3 regions of the Sporosarcina sp. P16b genome follow, and region 2 is predicted to be linked to each of the others. Evidence: riboswitches for the same ligand, from Rfam matches in the RefSeq annotation. Region 2 holds a riboswitch; each other region holds the start of a gene.
What was found. A riboswitch is a leader RNA that binds a small molecule or an ion and turns the genes downstream of it on or off. The one in region 2 is predicted to bind S-adenosylmethionine.
Positions count from the first base shown of each region.

Region 1 (5,625 bases), on a different contig from region 2:
GCAGTGACGGGAGTGGAAGTACTTAAACAGCAAAGTGCAGTCAATTCAGATCGCATTCATCTATTTTCATTTTCCAGAGGCGGTATTATGGCATTATGGACAGCTATAATCCGCGATGATTTAACTTCTATGGTGACATGGGCTGGAGTTTCAGACGTGGTCTTCACGTACAAAGAGCGACAGGATATGCGGCGTATGATGAAACGTGTCATCGGTGGCACGCCGAATAATCAACCGGATGCGTATCGTGAAAGGTCGGCACTATTCCAGATAGAGAATATCGATATTCCGACACTGATTATCCACGGGACTCTTGACACGAATGTATCTTTCCAACAGGCAATATTGTTAGAGAATGCATTACGTGATGCGGATAAAGAGTTTGAAACTTGGTACTTGGAAGGCTATACGCATTATATTCCTCCTGAAATGAATCGACTGCTTGTGAAAGAAGCAGTAAATTGGATGAAGCGGCAATGATGAACATTTGCTAGCTTTTATGTGATTACAATAAAGACGCAAAAAGAGGCTGACCAGATTGGTCAGCCCCTTTCGTATGACATTATTTAATGACAGGTGGTCCGCCTTTGATTGCGATGTCTTCGGAAACATGAGAAAACTTCTTGAAGTTTTCACGGAAAGCATCAGCCAAACGGTTTGCTTCTTTATCGTATTCTTGTGGATCTTCCCAAGCATCACGAGGGTGTAGAACGTCGCTTGGCACACCTTCGATTTCAAGGGGCATATTTAATCCAAAGATTTCGTTCTTCTTTGTTTCTATATTATCCAACTTACCAGCGATTGCTGCGCGTACCATCGTACGTGTATAGCCTAAGTTCATACGTGAACCTACACCATAGATTCCGCCAGTCCATCCTGTATTCACGAGGAATACTTTTGAACCATGCTCATCTATTTTCTTTCCAAGCATCTCTGCATAGGTTGCTGCAGGGAGTGGGAGGAACGGTGAACCGAAGCAAGTAGAGAATGTTGGTTCAGGAGCAGTGATTCCACGCTCAGTTCCAGCAAGTTTGGAAGTGAAACCGCTCAAGAAGTGATACATTGCCTGTTCTTTTGAAAGAATAGAAATCGGAGGCAATACGCCAGAAGCATCAGCTGTAAGGAAGATGATGTTCTTCGGATGACCAGCAACAGATGGTGTCACGATATTATCAATGTTTTCGATTGGATATGCAGCACGTGTGTTTTCAGTTAATGATTTATCATCATAATCGGGAATGCGCGTTTCTTCATCTAGTACTACGTTTTCTAAAACAGCACCGAAACGAATGGCTCCGAAAATTTCAGGTTCTTTTTCAGCAGAAAGGTTAATACATTTTGCGTAACATCCACCTTCAATGTTAAACACGCCATTATCAGACCAGCCGTGCTCATCGTCACCAATAAGTTTACGGTCAGCATCTGCCGAAAGCGTAGTTTTACCTGTTCCAGATAGACCAAAGAACAAAGCAACATCGCCTTCTTCTCCAACGTTTGCTGAACAGTGCATGGATAGGATATCTTGCTCGGGTAGTAAGTAGTTCATAACAGAGAAAATAGATTTCTTCATTTCCCCAGCGTACTCTGTTCCACCAATTAAGACAATTCGCTTTTCAAGCGATAAAATGATGAACGTTTCAGAGTTTGTGCCATCCACTTTTGGATCCGCTTTAAATGAAGGGGCTGCCAAAATGGTGAATTGCGATTCATGTGCTTTCAATTCTTCTTCAGTTGGACGGATGAATAGTTGGTGAACGAACTGATTTTGCCAAGCTAATTCATTAATAACCTGGATAGACAATTGGGAGTCTTTATCTGCTCCTGCAAATCCTTTAAAAACAAACAATTCGTCTTTTTTCTTCAAATGTTCAATGACTTTTGTGTATAATGAATCAAAGATCTCCTCTGAAATCGGACTGTTTGTGCTACCCCAATCTACTTTATCCTTAGACACTGCATCTTCAACGATGAATTTGTCCTTAGGTGAGCGTCCTGTATATTTACCTGTACGAGCAGTGATCGCACCGTCAGCAGAAAGTTTAGCTTCGCCTCTTGCCACTGCTTTTTCCGTTAGTTCTGCCACAGACGCTTGGATCGTCACGTTGCTTCCACTAAGAAGACTTTTTAAACTATCATCAATTTTTGCAGATATCATGTTTACATACCGTCCTTTGCGTAGTCGATTTATTTTTATCTTACTAAGAATATCCTAATTCGTAAATAGTATAACACATTAAGAATATTAATCTATACTAATGGAAAACTCAAGTGATTTGGAAGAAATAATTTGACAAAATCCAAACTTTTTAATACGATGTGACATGAACGGATACTCTTATCCCGAGTTGGTGGAGGGTACAGGCCCTGTGAAACCCGGCAACCTGCAATAGACGTAAGTCTAACGCGAAGGTGCCAAACCTGAAGCAAGGTTTAATTCCTTGGACGATAAGAGTGAAAGGTGCTGCGCGTGAAATTTTGCCTTTTACTCATGGATTGAATATGAGTGGAGGGCTTTTTATATTGTCTAGCCCTGAATCCTTATGGTATATGCTTGACGTCTAGGCGTGGAACTTTACCAGGGACTTATGAGAGTACCGTATCATGATGCTTAATATAGGGGGAAATAACATGACAAACCGTCGACTGTTTACATCAGAATCAGTTACAGAAGGCCATCCTGACAAGATGTGCGACCAAATTTCAGATGCAATTTTAGATGCGATCCTAACGGAAGATCCAAATGCGCGTGTGGCATGTGAAACGAGTATAACGACTGGACTCGTATTAGTAATGGGAGAAATCACTACGACAACGTATGTGGATATTCCAAAAGTCGTTCGCGACACTGTTAAAGAAATTGGGTATGTTCGTGCGAAATACGGCTTCGATTACGAAACGTCCGCTGTACTTACTTCCATTGATGAGCAATCACCCGAAATCGCTGCAAGTGTCAATGTGGCACTCGAAGCACGTGAAGGCTCTATGTCTGATGAAGAATTAGAGGCAATCGGTGCAGGAGACCAAGGCCTGATGTTTGGATATGCATGTAATGAAACGCCAGAATTAATGCCTCTGCCAATCAGCCTGTCTCATAAATTGGCACAACGCCTGGCACAAGCTCGTAAAGAAGAACTTATTTCCTATTTACGTCCTGACGGTAAAACACAAGTAACGGTAGAATATGACCAAGATAATAATCCTGTGCGAATTGACACAATCGTTATTTCCACACAACATCACCCTGAAGCAACACTCGAGCAAATCGAGCAGGATATAAAGAATGTTGTTATTGATGCAGTCGTTCCAAAGAACTTATTGGACGAGCATACTAAATACTTCATTAATCCTACTGGCAGCTTTGTCGTTGGTGGCCCTCAAGGAGACTCTGGATTGACTGGACGTAAAATCATCGTTGATACGTATGGTGGATATGCCCGTCATGGTGGCGGGGCATTCTCGGGGAAAGATGCTACGAAAGTGGACCGTTCGGCTTCTTACGCAGCGCGTTATGTGGCAAAGAACATCGTTGCAGCTGGACTGGCTGAGCACTGTGAAGTTCAGTTGGCGTATGCTATTGGAGTAGCTAGCCCGGTTTCTATCTCGATCAATACATTTGATACCGGTATACTATCGGAGACTCAATTAGTAGAGTTCGTACGTGAATTATTTGACCTTCGACCGGCAGGAATTATTAAAATGCTTGACCTACGTCGTCCAATCTACAAACAAACGGCAGCATACGGTCACTTTGGCCGCACTGATATCGAATTGCCATGGGAGCAGACAGATAAAGTGGAAGCGTTGAAAGATCTTGCGAGTACAGTACGTGTGAAGCAATAAAGTAATGAGTGCAGAAAGAGGAATCATTTCCTTTTTTCTGCACTTTTTAATTCTTTGCCGGTGAAATACGAAAAGGAATCATTTCATAGTCTGCCTCTTCATAAGCCCTTTGCAATCCTTTATCCTCTATATCTTTTTTCAAGATTGTCTTCTGTTTTACTTCAATATCAAAAGAATAGCTAAATGGAAAACCCTCCACTTTAATAGTGTGCTGATCTGCAAAGTATATCCCAATTCGTCCTATCGGTAATGAAGGGAAAATACCAGTAGAAGGAATACCATCACGAAAGAATATATGTTCATTCGCTTTGTCGACACCTGGATCATTCACACAACAATATAAGGAAAAGTTGTCTCCAAGCTGAAGCAGAGCAAAATGCATTTCAAAAAGTTCCTTATCAAAACCTTCGACTTCTTTACATAATCGTTCACGACGATTCAGTTCACCCTCGATAAATTGCTTAGCTTCTTTTTTATCGTTACCCTGTATAAACTGTTCATAATGAAAACTACAAAGCATTGCTGCGTAGTGATCAAGCTTTTCTACTTCATCGATTCCTTGGCGATAAAGTACTGTTTTTGGAAGAAGTGGGTAATCTGTGAATCGAAAAGGTGCCGATTTCGCATCATTCCAAAAAGGTTGTTTATCAAAAGGAGCCCAGCCGATGTCGTGGTTACGAATGGCAGTTAATACGGAATGACGCCATTGATCATCAGGAAACATATCCTTTTTCCAGTGTTCCATTAATTCTCCAGCAAGTTGTCCATGATGATGTTGTTGGACGAAGCTGAATGACTTCTCGTGTTCACGTACAATCATTTTACTTCATCCTTTCTTGTCAGGTGAGGAACTATCGTTTTGTATGATTTCTTCTTTAATTTCTTCTTTTACCTTTTCAATTTTATCCATTTCTTCTTGATACATTTCTTCCGCCTCTGTCGTGCCGAGAATAAAGGGGTCTTCATTGAAGTCAATTCGTTTGCCATATCGTAGAAGTTCATAAATAATCATACCGTTATTCGGTTTCCCATTTACGGTTTTCATGGGAATGGAGTCAAATAAAACGAAATAGAAGGCGTAGAATATAAAACGGCTCCAAAATGTTTTGGACTCTTCAAAAAAACCATTTGCAATGAGCGCATTTATTGTGAGCGCCACGACAACGTTAATCAAAATCGGCCCAGCATATATGCATATATAAGCAAAATTACTTTTTCTCTTGACTGAATCAAAAGTAAACCAGCTATTTATATGATAATATTTACGTATATCAAATACACCGAATTTAAAGAGCCTGGGTCCAGACCCAATGGTCAATCTGGCATTATTTACACCGAAAAGACCACTAATAATAAAATAGCCAGCTTCCCTTATAAATGTAACGACAGGTAAAATGATGAAACAAGAAATTACCAAGCTAAGGAGATCTGCTAAACCGAACATATCACGTCGACTCCTTCTATAAATTCTTCTATGTGTAATAATTCAATAGCTTAAACTGTAAAATACCCATTTACCACAAAAAAAAAATCGTTTTACTATTACTATTTTATAAACATATCACAAGAAGCCATGTTTAATTTAAGTAAGAGCGGGAAATTATAAAGTATTATCCAAATACATGTAGTATTTTGAGGAGGAATGGAATATGGCGAAAATAGCTGTAGAAGTACCATTTGACGATGTGAAACAAGCACTAGAGGAAAAAGGACATGAAGTGACGATGTTCGCAAGTGATGAACGTCTAAGCGGCTATGACATGGGCGTAATCCGTGCCTTGAGCG
Region 1 covers NZ_PDYO01000021.1:19,391-25,015, reverse strand. The annotation lists gene CSV77_RS15315 (alpha/beta hydrolase family protein) at 1-480, shown strand, start outside; gene pckA (phosphoenolpyruvate carboxykinase (ATP)) at 563-2,155, opposite strand; SAM riboswitch class I at 2,333-2,452, shown strand; gene metK (methionine adenosyltransferase) at 2,629-3,840, shown strand; gene CSV77_RS15300 (DUF3891 family protein) at 3,887-4,660, opposite strand; gene CSV77_RS15295 (hypothetical protein) at 4,667-5,284, opposite strand; gene CSV77_RS15290 (YkuS family protein) at 5,490-5,625, shown strand, end outside.
Region 1: linked by a shared signal. The riboswitch ahead of metK (methionine adenosyltransferase) and the one ahead of CSV77_RS09765 (methionine biosynthesis PLP-dependent protein) in region 2 are both predicted to bind S-adenosylmethionine.

Region 2 (5,625 bases):
TATCATTTCATCTGCAGTAATCGGGCAAGTCGGTGGTATTATTATCGCCATATTAGTTATTATAGGGATATTCTTTTAGAGAAACGACTTTGCGTTGCTATTATAAAAGTGGCGGCACTAAAGTTCTTGCTGGTTGTGTTGAAAAAGGGAGTGAGTGCGAAATATATTACGCCTATCTCAAGTATGTCTTACATGTGGTAACACTCGCTTTTAAGGTCACGCATTATCATCCGCAATAAGCGGGGGCAATCTGGAGGCCCCGATCAAAGAATGAGCATTTTGATTAAAAGTGTCATAGAAATGCTCATTCAGATTAATAGGGCAGAACATCAGATTTTCATTCTCCATGGCCAGGAGGAGAAAAAACTAAGTTCTTCTGAACTGAAACGCTTAATTTATTGATTGATGTAGAAGCGATGTACTCAGTTTAAATGCTCTAATTCTAACTTCTTCGGTTGTAAATATCTTTTACTCTTCCTGTTCCTCTATTATTCGCATTGTAATGTCAGTTAACTCATTATGTTCAGTAAATCGTTCACTGAGCATATCTGTAAGTATATGTTTTAAAAAGTATTCTACACAGTTCATGTCTTGAAACATCAGTATTGTCCTTAATGCTTCTTCGTAAATTTCTATAAACAATGGCTCTGGATTATCCTTTTGGATCTCACCAAATGATTCGTACAGCAAATCAATTTTATCAGCAACGGATAAGATACGTCCCTCCAATGTTTTATCCTTACCTTCTTTCAATCGTTCCAAATATATAGCTTGAAATTCAGTAGGAAATTCTTTTTCAATAAACTTTCTTGTCATTTCCTCTTCCACTTCACCGAATAGCTTCTTCAATTCTTTCGAAGCGTATTTTACAGGTGTCTTAATATCCCCTGTGAATAGTTCTGCGTAATCATGGTTTAATGCTTTTTCATATAGGCTTTTCCAATCCACATTCTGTCCAGATTCCTCTTCGACAGTCCCAAGAAACTGGGCAATTTTTGTCACTTTAAATGAATGGCTAGCGACAGAATGCTCTTGAAATTTGAACTTTCCAGGACAACGAATAATTTGTTCTAAATCAGATAAGCTTTTAAAGTATTGGTGTACCCCCAACAACATTCATCCCCTTTATTTAGTATTTACGGTTAAAAAACCTGTTCATTCGTTTTTAAGAAGTCATCCCTACATACAGCTCTGTACTATATATGTGCCCCCATGTAGACATAATTATACGAGTAGGGGAGGACTCTACTCAGCTACAAAGATATTTATTAACTAGTAATATGATAACTCACTTGGCGGCTGAAGGGGAACTAGATCTCGGGTGATAATGTTTAGTCTCTTTATAATGTGGAATAGTATTTATAGAACATCATATAAGGAGTGGTAAGCATTATGGCTAAAATTGCAACAGTACTTGGAGATATGTTCGAGGACTCGGAATACTTGAAACCAGCTGCTGCTTATAAAGAAGCTGGACATGAAGTAGAAGTGATCGGTGCGGAAGCAGGATCAGAAGTAACGGGTATGAAAGAAAATACTAAAGTGAAAATTGATAGAGCAATTGCTGACGTCAAATCGTCAGATTATGACGCATTGTTTATTCCAGGTGGATTTTCACCGGATATTTTACGTGCAGATGATCGTTTCGTAAAGTTTGTCAAAGAATTTATGGATGCAAAAAAACCTGTATTTGCAATTTGTCATGGTCCACAATTGCTCATAACAGCAAAATCACTTGAAGGACGCGATGCAACGGGATATACGTCCATTCGCGTAGACATGGAGTATGCGGGTGCAAAATACGCTGACAAAGAAGTCGTAGTCTGTCAGAATCAACTTGTAACAAGCCGTACACCTGATGATCTTCCAGCCTTTAATCGTGAATCATTAAAACTACTAGAAGAATAAAAAAATTTGAACGTCAAGGTGTAAAAGCCTTGACGTTTTTTTGTTTCTTGCACATTAAACTACTGCTTACAACATACGATAATAGTACATGTTAACAAACATTGAAAAAGATTCTCAATTGTACTTGAAAAAGGTTCTCAATGAGAGTATGATAAAAGCAACGAATAAATCAGAGAGACGATCGCGTCTTACAAATGAAAGGTCGGGGGTCTAACATGTATAAGATTGTTGCGTTGGCGGTATTAGCAGGAATTGTATTAGGTGCAGCAACTGGATTTTCCTTTGGAAGTAAAGAACTGGCGGGTATGTTCGCCGGAATGGCGGCGCTTACGTTTATCGCAGCACCGGCAGCGGTCGTCTATGCGAGTGAAAAGAAAAAATGGCATCAAGCTCATTAATAAAGAAAAGCATTCAATATAATTGGATGCTTTTTTGTATAGATTCAATCGGTCGTGTCTTGCTATAAATGAATTAAAATAACTCGAACTGTCATAGTTAAATTGACTGTTCGAGTTGTATTGTTTACTATTATTGAACTTTTACGCCTTCTACTACTTCTTTTGCAGCATAAAGGGCTTGTTTTACATCCGCAATCAAATCTTCTACATCTTCTACTCCCACTGAGAAACGGAGCAAACGGTCGTCTACTCCACGACGATTACGTTCTTCTAATGGGATATCCATATGCGTCTGTGTAGTCGGATACGTAATGAAGCTTTCCACACCGCCCAAACTCTCGGCGAATGAAATTAAGTTCATATTTTCAAGGAATGGCCCGACCCACTCACTATTTTGTACTCGGAATGATAACATACCACCGATTCCAGCGTAGAGCACGTCGGCAATAAGAGGTTCTTGTTCTAAATAAGAGACCATCATTTTCGCATTTGCATCATGCTGTTTCATGCGTAAATGCAAAGTTTTTAGACCGCGTACGACAAGCCATGAATCAAGAGGAGACAATGTAGCTCCAATCGCATTATGATTGGTAAATAGACGTTCGCATAAATCCTCACCTTTTGCCACGACTAGACCTGCAAGCACATCATTATGTCCACCGATATATTTCGTTGCGCTATGAATGACAATATCTGCGCCTTCCTCAATTGGCCGCTGGAAATAAGGTGTTAAAAACGTATTGTCGACAATTAGCAATAAATCATGTTTTTTAGCCAATTCCGCATACGTACTGATGGCTATGTTTTGCATTAATGGATTTGTAGGCGTTTCCAAGAAGATCGCTTTTGTACGATCAGTAATCGCTTGCTCGACTTCTGAAACATCATCGAACGATAAGTAACGCGTCTTAATATTATACGTTTCTTCATATTGATTAAACAGGCGATAGGTACCGCCATATAAGTCTTCAGGCGCCAATAGTTCCGAACCTGTTTTAAATAAAGATAAAATAAGTTGAATGGCTGCCATTCCAGAACTGCATGCAAATCCTTGGTCACCTGATTCTAGGTTTGCAATTCCATCCTCTAGGATAGAACGCGTAGGGTTTTTTGTTCGTGTGTAATCATATCCCGTGGACTTGCCTAGACCTTCATGGTGGTATGCTGTTGACAAGTATATCGGTGTATTGACTGCTCCGGTTTTCTCATCACTGTGGTTTCCAAGTTGTACTAATCTAGTTTCTAATCCGTTGTTTGTCATGAATATCCATCCCCCCCGGCAAAATAAAAAAGAACCTCTTCTTTTCGAATAGGCCCTCGAACATACAAGTGTATACAGTATTCTCATCTTCAAGGTGGTTGTCACCCTTGGAATTAGCACCGTGCCTATGGCTGGTTGCTGAGACATCGCTGGGCCTATCCCTCCGTCTCTCTCGATAAGAATATTCATAATATAGGAAAAACTGTTGACGGATTTATTCTATCATGCAGATATACTAGATGCAAGTTTCCTTTTAACATCAGTTATTGATTTTTTTGTTTCAGTAAAAGATTTGTTATACTGATAGATACTATTCATAATGGAAAGGAGATTTTCATTTTGGCTTGGGGCTATGTCGCATTGGCGGCTGTTATAGAGATCTTCTGGGTAGTCGGTCTTCGTTATTCTGAAACTGTAATGCAATGGACCGGAACGGTTATGGCGATTGTATTGAGTTTTTATTTCATTATAAAAGCATGTGAAAGATTACCTGCCGGCACGGTATACGCTGTATTTACCGGCTCTGGTGCCGCTGCAATCCTATTAGTGGATATATTCTTCTTTCAAGCAGGTTTTACGTGGGTTACGCTGACCTTCATCGGATTCATCGTCATTGGGGTAGTGGGCATTAAGCTGACAACAGATGAAAAAGCCGATACAGAAGGAGGTGGCTGACAGTGGCTTGGGTGTATTTGGTTATTGCCAGTCTCGGTGAGATTTTCGGTGTGGTGAGTATTAATTATTATTTACAGAAGCGTTCAATTAAAAGACTGTTACTCATTGTGGGGATTTTTGGTTTTGGTTTTGTTTTCCTGTCTCTTGCTATGCGCGAAATACAGATGAGTACAGCGTATGCGGTATGGACAGGGTTAGGAGCGGCAGGAGCCGTATTGATGGGGATTTTGATATTCAAAGAATCTGCTAGCATCAAACGTCTCTTCTTTTTATCGCTCATTATTTTCGGTGCTGTAGGCTTGAAGTTGTTCGGATGAAAGGGGAGTGGCGTAACTGATTTATTGGACAAATTTTGATTTTAATGAATGGATTGTAACAATAGCTGCTACAAAACAGGGACTGTGCTATGCCGGACTAGCTGAAGATAGTGTAGAACGTATGAAGGACTGGTCGTACCGGTTTGATACAGTTGACTTAATAGAAGATGAAACAAAGCTCGGAGTCTATATAAGCAAGATGAAGGAGTACTTATCGGGTACAACGAAAGATTTTTCAGTGATACCACTTGATTTAAAAGGAACATCGTTTCAACTGCAAGTATGGGAAGCACTGCAACGAATACCGTATGGTGAAACTATGACTTATTCAGAAATTGCGGAACAGATTGGGAAATCTTCATCTGTTCGTGCTGTAGCATCTGCAATAGGCAAGAATCCTGTGATGGTTGTGGTGCCTTGTCACCGTGTTATTGCGAAAGATGGCAGTTTGTCAGGCTATCGTGACGGGAGAAACCAAAAAGCGAAGCTGATTTTGCTTGAAAGTACTCACACGAAGATAAATGAATAACAGTATGAAAAAAGAGCCATAAGGCTCTTTTTTATTGTTGCTATTTATGATGGCTGTCGCAAGATATTTGCAGACAACTTACGTTTATCTGTGGACATCTTCATTATAAAACCAACAACAATGATGATTGCAATGAGTAGCCAGATATTGAAGATTCCATGAATAATTGCCATTCCCAAGAAACCTGCAGTCAATAGATAATAACTTAGAGGGAAGAGGACGCGTCGTATGAGTAGCCCTTCCTTGCCTATCAGACCGACTGTAGCCGAAGCAGCCACGACGTTATGCACGCAAATCATGTTTCCGGCAGCGCCGCCGACTGCCTGCATCGCTACAACAATGCCTGCTTGAGCAGTATCAAGACCGATATTACCTGCTGCGCCAAATTGGAACAGTGAAAACATCATGTTGCTAAAGGTGTTACTGCCGGCAATGAATGCGCCGAGCGCACCGACAATTGGTGCAACAATTGGCCAAAACTCTCCGCTTACGACGGAAACGCTTTCAGCTAAAATTAGCGGCATGTTTTCACCGACC
Region 2 covers NZ_PDYO01000006.1:171,560-177,184, forward strand. The annotation lists gene CSV77_RS09745 (hypothetical protein) at 1-79, shown strand, start outside; gene CSV77_RS09750 (HD domain-containing protein) at 469-1,110, opposite strand; gene CSV77_RS09755 (type 1 glutamine amidotransferase domain-containing protein) at 1,393-1,908, shown strand; gene CSV77_RS09760 (hypothetical protein) at 2,124-2,306, shown strand; gene CSV77_RS09765 (methionine biosynthesis PLP-dependent protein) at 2,437-3,567, opposite strand; SAM riboswitch class I at 3,648-3,749, opposite strand; gene CSV77_RS09770 (DMT family transporter) at 3,907-4,242, shown strand; gene CSV77_RS09775 (DMT family transporter) at 4,245-4,559, shown strand; gene CSV77_RS09780 (methylated-DNA--[protein]-cysteine S-methyltransferase) at 4,579-5,088, shown strand; gene CSV77_RS09785 (L-lactate permease) at 5,133-5,625, opposite strand, start outside.

Region 3 (5,625 bases), on a different contig from region 2:
AGGAACGAATGAAATCAACCGTATGATCGTTCCAGGCACGTTCTTGAAGAAAGCAATGAAAGGCGAATTGCCATTGCTTCAACAAGCACAAGCATTGCAAGAAGAGTTGTTAATGCTGATGCCGGAAGAAGTGGGCGACGAAGCGTTGGCTCAAGAGAAAATGCTTGTGAAGAATGCGAAGAAGATCGGTATCTTGGTTGCGGGACTTGCAGCACAGCGTTACGGTGCGAAGCTCGATCAGGAGCAAGAGATTCTTGTGAACATCGCAGATATTGCGAATGATTTATTCGGTATGGAGTCTGCAGTGCTTCGTACGGAGAAGGCCATCAACAAGAATGGTGAAGAGAAAGAGAAGCAAAAGCTTCTATATACACAGATTTTCTGTCAGGAAGCGTTCGGACGTATCGAAGCGGCAGCAAAAGAGACATTGCTGGCAGCGGTCGACGGCGACAACCAGCGTATGATGATTTCGGCTTTGCGCAAGTTGACTCGTAATAATCCGTATAATTTGATTGCGAAGAAGCGTGAGGCTTCAGTGAAGCTGATCGAAGCAGAGAAGTATGTCGTTTGAGTATAGTTTAGACAGAACGCCTCCTATGTGGGGCGTTTTTTGGTTTGGTTGGTATTTGTTTAAGTTCAAGTTCAGTGAGTGAAGAGTGATGTCATGGGATTTCCACTGCAGCTGGGGGACGCTTTCCCGAGGGCCCGCGGTGAGCCAACTGTTCGCTTCGCTCTCTTAGTTGTCTCACCTGATCGGGCTGATCCTCCGGGAGTCGCCCCCAGCTTCCGTTACAATCCTTACGTTGAAAGTGGACAGACTTAGATCACTTACTGTCGTTTGTATGTGAAGTATTATTATGTCTTTACTTATTTAAATTCAAATGTTGAAATTAAAGTTCAAAATTGTTTACAACCCTAACTTCGATGCGCAATAAAGAGTATCACCCGCACACATTGCAAGGGATTGGAGCGGCAGGCGGCGACTCGGGGAGGATCAGTGGGACAGGTGAAACACCCAGCGAGCGAAGCGAAGGGGTGTGGTTCACCGCCCACCCTCCCGAACGCGTCCGCCTAGAGCGCAAATCCCCACCCCTATCCTCATGCAAGCTTCTCCCTGCACTTAGCTAGTACCCAACCCCCTTTATTTGCTATACTGAAAAAAAGGAAGGATTGATTATTATGACTATGACATACTACGGCTATCCAAAATGTACCACGTGCCGCAAAGCGAAGAAATGGCTTACGGACGAGGGGATTACATTCGAAGAAAAGAACATCGCCGAACAACCTCCAAGCGAAGACGAACTGCGCAACATGATCGCGAATTCCGGACTTGAAATGAAAAAGTTCTTCAACACGAGCGGCATGAAATATCGTGAGCTCAATTTGAAAGACAAACTGCCAACTATGACGGATGATGAAAAGATCGCGCTCCTCGCTTCAGACGGAATGCTTATCAAACGCCCAATCGTTTCCGACGACCAAAAAGTGACCGTTGGATTTAATGAAACCACGTTCACGGAAACATGGAAGAAGTGATCTAGGTTCTTGTCTTTACAGGGGAACTATGGCAAACTAAAGGAAGTTAAACTATTATATTTTTGGAGGTAACGACATGAGCACACCAAAAGATTTGCGTTATTCAGAAGAGCATGAGTGGGTAAAAGAAGAAGACGGTAAATACCGTATCGGCATCACACATTTCGCACAGTCTGAACTAGGGGATATCGTATTCGTTGAACTGCCACAGGTTGGCGATCAATTGAAATCAGACGAGCCTTTCGGAAGCGTTGAATCAGTGAAGACGGTTTCTGAATTGTACGCTCCATTAACTGGTAAAGTTGTAGAAGTGAACGAAAACCTTGAAGATAGCCCTGAATTGGTTAACGAATCTCCATATGAAGACGCATGGATGGTAGTAGTTGAAATCGATAACAAAGCTGAACTGGATGAGTTAATGACAGCTGAGCAGTACGAAGAAATGACAGCTGAATAATATTCCAATAGAAAAAGCGCTGGAACTTCTCAGCGCTTTTTTACACGCTAGGAGGAAACTGGATGGACCCGAAAGTTCTCATTGTAGAAGGCGGTTCGGATCGTAAGCGGCTAGTACCGATCCTTGCAGAGCCTGTAGAGATTCTTTGTACGAATGGCACAATCAGTGCGTATCATATTGAAGAACTGCTTGAACCGTACGAGCAGCAAGATCTGTTCGTCTTTATGGATGCGGACGTCTCCGGTGAGTCCATTCGTAAGCTGTTCAAACAACTGTATCCAGAAGCGAGACATTTATACACGGATCGTCTCTACCGTCAAGTGGAAACGACTCCCGTTAAGCTATTGGCAAGCATTTTAGCTGCTGCTAATTTTAAAGTACATTCCAAGTATTTGGCAGGTGGACCACATGAATCATTGGACAATTGAAGACTGGCAACGCACACAGGCGACAGAGCAAGTAGCCGCTTTTTATTTATATACACCAATGTGTGGAACGTGTGCAGTCGCTTCAAAAATGCTTACGGTGATCGAGACAATGCGCCCGAAACTACCGATTGGAAAGGCGGACTTAAACTATGTCCAAGAAATCGCAATAGAATATGAGGTGGAAAGCGTTCCTTGTTTACTCATTCAGCGCAAAGGACAACCTTTAGAAAAGATTTATGCCTTTCACTCCGTCCCGTATCTGCTAGAGAAGCTCAGTTGACAATCGAAATCAAAGTATGGTATAAGTAGTTAATCAATTGAATATGTAACTCTTATAAAGAGCGGCGGAGGGAAGTGCCCTATGAAGCCCGGCAACCGTCACATATGTGAAATGGTGCCAAATCACTCAATGCGTAATGCTTTGGTAGATGAGAGAAGTGGTAACGTACATAACTACATACGTTCGGCCTTTCTGCTTATCTGCAGGAAGGCTTTTTTTATTAACAAAAGCGGAAACGACCCGAGAGCCTGGCGCTTGTAGCTGGATGATACAAAAGCGGAAAGCGCCGTGTAGGCTCGACAGGCGTTGGAGGACTTACCACAAAGGCGCTCTTTGCCTTTTTGGTACGTCTGAAACGACCCGGGGGCCTAGTGCTTGTAGTTTTCTAAAAAACAGATTAAAAAGACTTAATAAGGTGGTGCGGAAAATGATTCAACTAACAAACGTTCATAAAAAGTTCCAATTGAACCGTTCAGAAATTGTCGCGGTAGATGACGTGACATTAGCCATCAAAGAGGGAGAAATTTTCGGCGTCATCGGGTACAGTGGGGCAGGAAAAAGTACATTAATTCGACTATTGAACGGTCTTGAAACGCCTACGTCCGGCAGTATCATGATTCACGGACAAGAAATGACTTCATTACAAGGTGCTGGCCTTCGGAATGCGCGTCAGAAAATCAGCATGATCTTCCAGCACTTTAACTTACTGTGGTCTAGAACAGTAGAAGAGAATATCATGTTTCCTCTCGAAATTGCTGGCGTAAAGAAATCGGCACGAAAGCAAAAAGTGAAGGAATTGATCGATCTCGTTGGATTGACAGGTCGAGAACAGGCGTATCCATCGCAATTATCAGGTGGTCAGAAGCAACGTGTCGGCATTGCGCGCGCGCTTGCAAATGATCCTGAAGTCCTGCTCTGTGATGAAGCGACATCCGCACTAGATCCAGAGACGACGAATGCGATTCTTGATTTACTAACAGATATTAATGAGCGTCTTGGACTAACGATTGTGTTGATTACGCATGAAATGCACGTCATCCGGAAGATCTGTCATCGTGTAGCGGTCATGGAGGCGGGGAAAGTCGTGGAAATGGGCAATGTACTGGATGTCTTCCAATCCCCACAAGCGGATATTACAAAGCGTTTCATTTCACAAGTAACCGATACCGGCGATACGGACGCAGCGATGGCACATTTACAGCAAGAGTCGCCTCATGGCAAGTTGATCAAGCTAGCTTTCATTGGCGAACGTACTGAGCAGCCGGTGCTTGCTGAATTAATCCGCAAATTCCCAATTGATGTCAACATCGTGCAAGGAAATATTTCGACAACACGTGACGGCGCATACGGCACACTCGTCTTGCAACTAGTAGGGGACGTGGCGGTTATAGAGGAAGCAATTGCTTTCCTAGATGCCAATGAAGTGAAGACGGAGGTGCTGATTCATGATTGAGCAATGGTTCCCGAACGTGAATTGGGATAAAATGTGGGAAGCAACAGGTGAGACGCTTTATATGTCGGCTTACTCCACGTTCTTTACATTTGTCTTGGGTATCGCACTTGGTTTGTTGTTGTTTTTAACAAGTCCAGGGCAGTTATGGGCGAATAAAATCACCAATGTCTTTACAGGCGCCTTCGTGAATATTTTCCGATCGATTCCGTTTATCATTTTGATTATTTTATTGATTCCATTTACAAAATTATTATTCGACAGTATGCGTGGACCGAATGCCGCGTTACCCGCATTAATTATCGGTGCCGCTCCATTTTATGGCCGAATGGTGTTGATTGCATTGCAGGAAATCGATAAAGGGGTTATCGAAGCAGCGCGTTCCATGGGGGCTAAAACGTCCACAATCATTTTCAAAGTTTTGTTGCCAGAATCCATGCCAGCACTAGTCTCCGGAATTACGGTAACTTCGATTGCGCTCGTCGGATATACCGCGATGGCGGGAGTGATCGGCGCAGGCGGTCTAGGTACGCTTGCGTATTTGGAAGGGTTCCAGCGTAGTCGCGAAGATGTCACGTTAATGGCAACGATTCTAGTATTGATTATCGTATTTATCATTCAATTTATTGGTGATTTCATTACAAAACGTTTGGACAAGCGATAATAGGATTTTCAGGGAAACCTGTTAACCATAGAAATATTCTATAATAGAAAGGGAGAAATGTGGATATGAAGAAATTTTTATTCGGTCTATTCGCAGCAGTACTAGTGCTTGCATTGGCTGCTTGCGGATCGAAAGACGAAGGTAGCAAAGATAATGCAGCGCCAGATGTAGATGAAGCAGGGAAAGGCGAGAAAACGTCTTTGGTAGTCGGTGCATCTAACACACCACACGCAATCATTTTGGAAGAAGCTAAGCCATTATTAGCTGAAAAAGGCTATGATTTAACAATCGAGACTTACACAGATTATGTACTGCCAAACAAAGATTTGGACGAAGGTACACTGGATGCGAACTATTTCCAACACATCCCTTATCTTGAGAGCCAAATTGCCGATTTCGGTTATGACTTCGTCAATGCAGGCGCCATTCACATCGAGCCGATCGGTGTATATTCTAAGAAATATAAGTCGTTGGAAGAACTTCCCGACGGAGCGACAATCTTAATCAGTAACTCCGTTGCGGATCACGGTCGAGTACTTTCTATGCTTGAAGAAAAAGGATTGATCAAGCTAGCGGATGACGTGGAAAAAGTAAAAGCTGAAGTAGGCGATATCGTAGAAAATCCAAAGAACTTGGAGTTTGATGCGAACTACGAAGCAGCGTTAATGCCTCAGTTGTATAATAACGATGAAGGCGACGCATTATTAATCAACTCCAACTTCGCTATCGATGCGGGGTTGAATCCAATGGAAGATGCGATCGCATTGGAAGACAAAGAGTCTCCATATGTTAACGTAATTGCTGTGA
Region 3 covers NZ_PDYO01000012.1:51,553-57,177, reverse strand. The annotation lists gene CSV77_RS12730 (acyl-CoA dehydrogenase family protein) at 1-571, shown strand, start outside; gene CSV77_RS12725 (arsenate reductase family protein) at 1,180-1,539, shown strand; gene gcvH (glycine cleavage system protein GcvH) at 1,616-1,996, shown strand; gene CSV77_RS12715 (toprim domain-containing protein) at 2,059-2,424, shown strand; gene CSV77_RS12710 (thioredoxin family protein) at 2,405-2,704, shown strand; SAM riboswitch class I at 2,754-2,859, shown strand; gene CSV77_RS12705 (methionine ABC transporter ATP-binding protein) at 3,132-4,157, shown strand; gene CSV77_RS12700 (methionine ABC transporter permease) at 4,150-4,818, shown strand; gene CSV77_RS12695 (MetQ/NlpA family ABC transporter substrate-binding protein) at 4,884-5,625, shown strand, end outside.
Region 3: linked by a shared signal. The riboswitch ahead of CSV77_RS12705 (methionine ABC transporter ATP-binding protein) and the one ahead of CSV77_RS09765 (methionine biosynthesis PLP-dependent protein) in region 2 are both predicted to bind S-adenosylmethionine.